2 regions of the Rahnella sp. PCH160 genome follow, and region 1 is predicted to be linked to the other one. Evidence: predicted binding sites of a transcription regulator. Region 1 holds the regulator's gene; the other holds the start of a gene.
The links. The regulator CRP, encoded in region 1, controls carbon source genes, mostly activating them, when cyclic AMP is high. The targets are predictions, from matches to a motif close to ATGTGANNNNNNTCACAT.
Positions count from the first base shown of each region.

Region 2: a site for CRP is predicted at 1,238-1,255, ahead of adhE (bifunctional acetaldehyde-CoA/alcohol dehydrogenase). Genes of this name have one in related genera too.

Region 1 covers NZ_JBLOGT010000001.1:623,504-627,604, forward strand. Annotated here, with positions in the region: gene ACM5QY_RS02965 (phosphoribulokinase) at 1-692, shown strand, start outside; gene ACM5QY_RS02970 (OsmC family protein) at 750-1,157, opposite strand; gene crp (cAMP-activated global transcriptional regulator CRP) at 1,520-2,152, shown strand; gene ACM5QY_RS02980 (YccS/YhfK family putative transporter) at 2,214-4,101, shown strand, end outside.
Region 2 covers NZ_JBLOGT010000001.1:2,903,287-2,907,387, reverse strand. Annotated here, with positions in the region: gene ACM5QY_RS13445 (YchE family NAAT transporter) at 344-988, opposite strand; gene adhE (bifunctional acetaldehyde-CoA/alcohol dehydrogenase) at 1,519-4,101, shown strand, end outside.

The sequences.
Region 1 (4,101 bases):
GAGACCTCGGGCGTCATATCAGCTACTTCGGGCCGGAAGCCAACGACTTCGGTTTGCTGGAAAAAAGCTTTATCGAATACGGCAAAACCGGCACCGGCCGTTCACGCAAATATCTGCATACTTATGACGAAGCGGTTCCCTACAATCAGGTGCCGGGGACGTTTACGCCGTGGCAGGCATTGCCGGAACCGACGGACATTTTATTCTACGAAGGCCTGCACGGCGGCGTGGTGTCCGACAAAACGGATGTCGCGGCGCATGTCGATTTGCTGGTCGGCGTGGTGCCCATCGTTAACCTCGAATGGATCCAGAAACTGGTGCGCGATACCGGCGAGCGCGGACATTCCCGAGAAGCGGTGATGGATTCCGTGGTGCGTTCGATGGACGACTACATCAACTACATCACGCCGCAGTTTTCCCGCACGCACATTAACTTCCAGCGCGTGCCGACCATCGACACCTCCAACCCGTTTGCCGCAAAAGCTATTCCTTCGCTGGATGAAAGCTTTGTGGTGATCCATTTCCAGGGGCTGGACGACATTGATTTCCCGTATCTGCTGGCGATGTTGCAGGGCTCGTTTATCTCGCACATCAAAACGCTGGTGGTGCCGGGCGGCAAAATGGGGCTGGCGATGGAGCTGATTATGGCGCCGCTGGTGCAGCGCCTGATGGAAGGGAAGAAAATCGAGTAAGTGAAATCAGGGCATGGCGCTGACACAAACCGGCCGCGCCTTTGCGCTGGTCGTGAATTATTCGGCGTTCACCACTTCAAAACTGTGGGTGATCGTCGCGGCTTTGCCCAGCATCAGGGAAACGGAGCAGTATTTTTCCGCAGACAGGCTGACGGCGCGATCGACAATTTTATCCGTCAGGTCTTTGCCGGTGACGATGAAATGCAGATTGATGTGCGTGAACAGACGCGGTGCTTCTTCGCGGCGCTGAGAGGTCAGTTTCACTTCGCAGTCACGGACGTCATTGCGGCCTTTTTGCAAAATAGAAACCACGTCAATCGCGCTGCAACCGCCCGCCGACATCAGCAACATCTCCATCGGGCTCGGCGCTTTATCGCCCGCATTGCCGTCCATTGTGATCTGATGGCCCGACGCTGACTCCCCCAAAAATGTCAGCCCTTCTACCCATTTTACGCGTGCGTGCATGTACTCTTCTCCCGGTGGATAAATTCGTCAAATTTTCCCCTCAGACTACCCTTTCACCCAAAATCTGGCAACGTAACCCGATCGCCATCATGCTGAAGCGAGACAACAGAAGACAGCATTGCAATCCTGTGTTACAAACAAAGCCGAAACATACTTTCCAGTAAATTGCGGTGACGGTTTTTGCGGTTTAAGAACAGAACCCACGGTGTTAACAGCAATAATCAGGCTGTTTCACTCCGACATCCGCTTGCAGCATTTCTGGGGAGTTATATGCTGAAAGGGCGCTTTATAAAGTAAGTGCCGTACAGGGAACTCTGAGCCCTGTGATTTTGGGCAGCGATAATAACAGAGGATAATAGCTAATGGTTCTCGGCAAGCCACAAACAGACCCGACTCTCGAATGGTTCCTGTCTCACTGTCATATACATAAGTATCCTTCTAAAAGTACGCTGATTCACCAGGGTGAAAAAGCCGAAACGCTGTACTACATCGTGAAAGGGTCGGTTGCCGTCCTGATTAAAGATGAAGAAGGCAAAGAAATGATACTGTCATACCTTAACCAAGGTGACTTCATCGGCGAGCTGGGACTCTTCGAAGAAGGGCAGGAACGCAGTGCCTGGGTTCGTGCTAAAACTGCCTGCGAAGTGGCTGAAATTTCTTATAAAAAATTCCGCCAGCTGATTCAGGTAAACCCGGATATTCTGATGCGTCTTTCCGCGCAGATGGCAAACCGTCTGCAAGTGACGTCAGAGAAAGTCGGCAACCTTGCCTTCCTCGACGTAACAGGCCGTATCGCGCAAACTTTGCTGAATCTGGCTAAACAGCCTGATGCAATGACCCATCCGGACGGGATGCAAATCAAGATCACCCGTCAGGAAATCGGCCAAATCGTCGGTTGTTCACGTGAAACAGTCGGACGTATTCTCAAAATGCTGGAAGATCAGAGCCTGATCTCCGCACACGGTAAAACGATTGTCGTTTACGGCACACGTTAATCCCTCAGAAATTGGCGCGACAGCTTACTGTCGCGCCTTTTTTATGGGCTAAGCTTTACCCATGACGCTATGGCGAAGACTGTTCTATCATCCCGAAGTTAACTACGCGCTGCGCCAGACGCTGGTGTTGTGCCTGCCTGTCGGTATTTGCTGGCTGTTTGGCAATCTGCAAATGGGCCTGCTGTTTTCCCTGTGTCCGGCCTGCTGCAACGTTGCCGGTCTCGATACCCCGCACAAACGCTTCTTTAAACGCCTGATGGTCGGCGGTTCGCTGTTTGCCGTCAGCAGTATTCTTTTGCAGGTGATGCTCGAAAACTGGCACATTCCCCTGCCGCTCATTATGTTAACGCTGGCCTTACTGCTCGGCGTTACCGGTGAAATCAGCCCGCTGCATGCGCGTTTATTGCCCGGCGCGCTGGTGGCCACCATCTTCACACTGAGCATGGTCGGCGTGAGGCCGATGTGGCAGGCACCCGCGCTGTTTGCCGCCGGCACCGCCTGGTACGGGCTGTTTAACTGGGCGTGGTTCCGTATTTCCGAAGAACAGCCAATGCGAGAAACGCTCAGTCAGCTGTATTTACAGCTCGCGGATTATTTCGAGGCCAAATACAGCCTGCTGACGCAGCATACCGACCCGGAAACTGCCCTTCCGCCGCTGCTCAAACGTCAGCAGCAGGTTATTGATCTGATTGCGTTGCTGTATCAGCAACTGCACATGCTCCCGCAGCACGGGCATAATCATCACCACAAGCGGCTGTTCCAGCGTTTTCAGGTCGCGCTCGATTTGCAGGAACACATCACGGTGAGCCTGCATCAGCCGGAAGAAGTGCAAAAACTGGTGGAAGAAAGCCACGCCGAAGCGGTGATCCGCCGGAATGCGCAGGTGATTTCCGCCCGGCTGCGCGTGATTGCGGACGATATTCTTTATCACCGGTTTTCCGAACGTTTCACGATGGCGAATGAACTGGCGGCGCTGGAAAAAATCGCGGCACAAAATCCGGACAATCCGGTTGGCCGCTTTTGTTATTACCATTTCAGCCGCATCGCCCGACTGCTGCGGACGCAGCGCCCGCTGTACCGCCGAGATCTGATGAACTCCCAGCCGCGCCTGCCGTTCTGGCCTGCACTGAAAAGTTATCTGTCTTTTAAATCTTCAGCCCTGCGCAACGCTGCGCGTCTGGGGCTGATTCTGGCGATCGGCAGCAGCCTGGGCCTCTTCTTCAATCTGCCGAAACCCTACTGGATTTTGCTGACCATCATGCTGGTCAGCCAGAACGGTTATAACGCCACCCGTGTGCGTATCCAGCACCGTGCGCTCGGCACGCTGGCCGGTCTGCTGATTGCCGCCGGATTGCTGAAACTGGAGATGCCGGAAGGCATCACGCTGATTTGTATGCTGGTGGTGACGCTGATTTCCTACACGGTGCTGCGCAAAAACTACGGGCTGGCGATGGTCGGGATGACGGTCACCGCCGTGTATACGTTGCAGCTGCTGGCGATGAACGGCATCCATTTTCTGGTGCCGCGACTTATCGATACGCTGATTGGCTGTGCGCTGGCCTTCGGCGGCACCATCTGGCTGTGGCCGCAATGGCAAAGTGGCCTGATGCGCCAGAACGCCCATCAGGCGCTGGAAACGTATCAGGACGCCATCCGGCTTATCCTGCAGGAAAACCCTGACGCGTCGAAACTCGCGTACACCCGGATGCAGGTGAATCAGGCGCACAACAAGCTGTTCACCTCGCTGAGCCAGGCGATGCAGGAACCGGGTTTTAACTCGCATTATCTGGCGGATATGCGTTTGTGGGTCACGCACAGTCAGTTTGTCGTTGAGCACATCAACGCGATGACCATTCTCGCCCGCGAGCATTACATGCTGCCGGAAAAGCTGGCAACGGAGTATTTGCAAACCTGCGAAATTGCGCTGCAAAGCTGTCAGCAACGGCTGC
Region 2 (4,101 bases), 2.3 Mb from region 1:
AGTTAACAATGAGATGATTTCAAGGATAAAGCCCTGTTAACTGCTGTGTTAACACTAATAACATCTCGGTACGGCCTGCACAAGCCTTACAGAATGATGTGGGTAAATTAACGGCAATACGGGCAATAAAGAGCGGTATTTAGCGAACAATTAGCTAAGTTTATTAGTTTAAATGGAGACTTGGATTAAAAAGGAAGGTGAGATGTGAATTTACGCCACATTAGGGTGCAAATGCTCTCAATTGCGTCATTAGCTGCACTATATTAATGCACTGGATTATTAGAAGGGATAATAATTCTCACGGATAACGTTAATGTATCCGTGAGAATTAGCAGGCAAAGAATCAGAGCAAACCGGGGAAAATTGCTTTAATGCCGGTCACGATAAACTCGATGCCGAGTGACATCAGCAAAAGTCCCATGATACGGGTAATAACGTTGATGCCGGTTTGCCCAAGCAGGCGAACTAATAAAGGTGCCGCACGAAACAGCAGCCAGCAGCAAAACGCAAAGAAGATGATTGCAATAGTGAGCCCCAGCAGATTCTGCCAGCCGTTATAGCGGGAGCTCCAGACTATCGTCGAGCTTATCGCACCCGGCCCGGCCATCAGAGGTAATGCCAGCGGAACCACACCCACGTTTTCGCGAATTGCCGTTTCTGATTTCTCCTGTTTGTTCTGCTTATCTTCGCCCAACTTACCGCTGATCATCGACATCGCAATCGTCACAACCAGGATCCCGCCGGCAATACGGAATGAATCAATGGAAATCCCGAACAGGTGCAAAATCGCGTCACCCAGGAAAAGCGCAGTCGACAATATAATGGCCACTGACAGGTTTGCTGTCATGTTGGTCTTATTACGCCCCGCTGCGGCCTGATAGCTGGTCATACTGATAAACACCGGCAAGATCCCCACCGGGTTGACCAGTGCAAACAGGCCAACAAAAAATTTGATATACCCTGAAAAATCTAATAAAGATTGGCTCACGCAGAACTCCGCACAACTATGCCAGCAGATGAAGGTTTTGATGGGCGCTAATGTACTGGAATCGCCGTTAAGGCGCCACGCCGTTTCATAGTTTTTATCACCAGTTTTCCAAATAAATGCAGTGAATATGACTTTTGTTAAAATTGAGTTTTTTTATTGATAACTTTAGCTACAAAACTGTATTATCCATGGGCGAATTTGATAATTATTCTCAAAAACACCCTGCTGAAAGGTGTCAGCATCGGTATTTAGTGATCCAGATCAAATTCACTCTGCCCACAAATAGGTAAGCTCAGTTCATAGTCACTCAGCGTTACTTGAAGGAAAAATGCTCCGTGACGAAAGTGATTTAAAAGATATCGACTTTACCCAGTGCTTCACAACTGAAAGCTCTTTGAGCAAATAAAAGATAAAGACAACACATTGAGATCCTTAGCATTAATTAGTTTCTCACGGTGACTGTTAGCAGGTCTATACTAGTCTTTGGCAGATTATTTACTAAAAGAGTTTAACTTTATCAGGAGAGCATTATGGCTGTAACAAATGTCGCTGAACTAAACGCACTCGTAGCACGAGTCAAGAAGGCACAGCGCGAATATGCCAACTTCAGTCAAGAACAAGTAGATAAGATTTTCGCTGCCGCCGCTCTGGCTGCTGCCGATGCTCGAATTCTGCTCGCCAAACTGGCTGTTGAAGAATCCGGAATGGGTATCGTCGAAGACAAAGTGATCAAAAACCACTTCGCCTCTGAATATATCTACAATGCTTACAAAGATGAAAAGACCTGTGGCATTCTGGGTCAGGATGATACTTTCGGTACCATCACTATCGCTGAGCCAATCGGCCTGATCTGCGGTATCGTTCCAACCACCAACCCGACTTCTACTGCGATTTTCAAAGCGCTTATCAGCCTGAAAACACGTAACGGCATCATCTTCTCCCCGCACCCACGTGCAAAAAATGCGACCAACAAAGCCGCTGATATCGTGCTGCAAGCCGCTATCGCCGCAGGCGCACCAAAAGACATCATCGGCTGGATTGATGAACCGAGTGTCGAACTGTCTAACCAGTTAATGCATCACCCTGACCTGAACCTGATTCTGGCAACCGGTGGTCCGGGCATGGTTAAAGCAGCCTATAGCTCCGGTAAACCAGCCATCGGTGTGGGTGCAGGTAACACACCAGTCGTTGTTGACGAAACTGCCGACATCAAGCGCGTTGTCGCTTCTGTCCTGATGTCTAAAACCTTCGATAACGGCGTAATCTGTGCGTCTGAACAGTCTATTATCGTCGTTGACTCTGCTTATAACGCAGTGCGCGAACGTTTCGCTTCCCACGGCGGCTACATGCTGCAGGGCAAAGAGCTGAAAGCGGTTTCTGATATCATCCTTAAAAATGGTGGTCTGAACGCAGCCATCGTGGGTCAGCCAGCAGTGAAAATTGCTGAAATGGCCGGTATCAAAGTTCCTGCTAACACCAAAGTGTTAATCGGCGAAGTCAGCGTTGTTGACGAATCTGAACCGTTTGCACACGAAAAACTGTCCCCTACCCTGGCAATGTACCGCGCTAAAGATTTCGAAGATGCGGTAAACAAAGCAGAAAAACTGGTAGAAATGGGCGGTATCGGCCATACCTCATGTCTGTATACAGACCAGGACAACCAACCAGAACGTGTAAACTATTTTGGCAACAAAATGAAAACCGCACGTATCCTGATCAATACCCCGGCTTCACAGGGTGGTATCGGTGACCTGTATAACTTCAAACTTGCCCCTTCTCTGACGCTGGGTTGCGGTTCATGGGGTGGTAACTCCATCTCTGAAAACGTCGGTCCTAAACACTTGATCAACAAGAAAACTGTAGCGAAGCGAGCAGAAAACATGTTGTGGCATAAACTTCCGAAATCAATCTACTTCCGCCGTGGCTCACTGCCAATCGCGCTGGAAGAAGTCGCTGCTGACGGAGCGAAACGCGCCTTCATCGTTACCGACCGTTACCTGTTCAACAACGGCTATGCTGACCAGATCACCAGCGTTCTGAAAAATCACGGCATTGAAACCGAAGTGTTCTTCGAAGTTGAAGCAGATCCAACACTGAGCATCGTTCGTAAAGGTGCTGAGCAAATGAACTCCTTCAAACCAGACGTTATCATCGCTCTGGGTGGTGGTTCACCGATGGACGCCGCGAAGATCATGTGGGTGCTGTACGAACATCCAAATACTCAGTTCGAAGATTTGGCGCTGCGCTTTATGGATATCCGTAAACGTATCTACAAATTCCCGAAAATGGGCGTGAAAGCAAAAATGATTGCTGTCACCACCACTTCCGGTACCGGTTCTGAAGTGACACCGTTTGCTGTTGTGACCGACGATGCAACCGGTCAGAAATATCCACTGGCTGATTATGCGCTGACACCTGATATGGCTATCGTTGACGCAAACCTGGTCATGAACATGCCGAAATCACTGTGTGCATTCGGCGGTCTGGATGCGGTAACTCACGCACTGGAAGCATACGTTTCTGTACTGGCTAACGAATATTCTGACGGTCAGGCTCTGCAAGCGCTGAAATTGCTGAAAGAAAACCTGCCAGCCAGCTACAAAGAAGGCGCTAAAAACCCGGTTGCTCGTGAACGCGTTCATAATGCGGCAACTATCGCAGGTATCGCGTTTGCCAATGCCTTCCTGGGTGTCTGTCACTCAATGGCTCACAAACTGGGTTCTGAGTTCCATATCCCTCACGGCCTTGCAAATGCCATGTTGATTTCTAACGTGATTCGCTACAACGCCAACGATAACCCAACTAAACAGACTGCTTTCAGTCAGTATGACCGCCCACAAGCGCGTCGTCGTTACGCAGAAGTGGCAGACCATCTGGGTCTGGGCGCTCCTGGTGACCGCACTGCACAGAAAATTGCAAAACTGCTGAAATGGTTGGATGAAATCAAAGCGGAACTGGGCATCCCAACGTCTATCCGTGAAGCCGGCGTTCAGGAAGCAGACTTCCTGGCTAAAGTAGATAAACTGTCTGAAGATGCGTTCGATGATCAGTGTACCGGTGCTAACCCACGTTACCCTCTGATTTCAGAACTGAAACAGATTCTGATGGATACC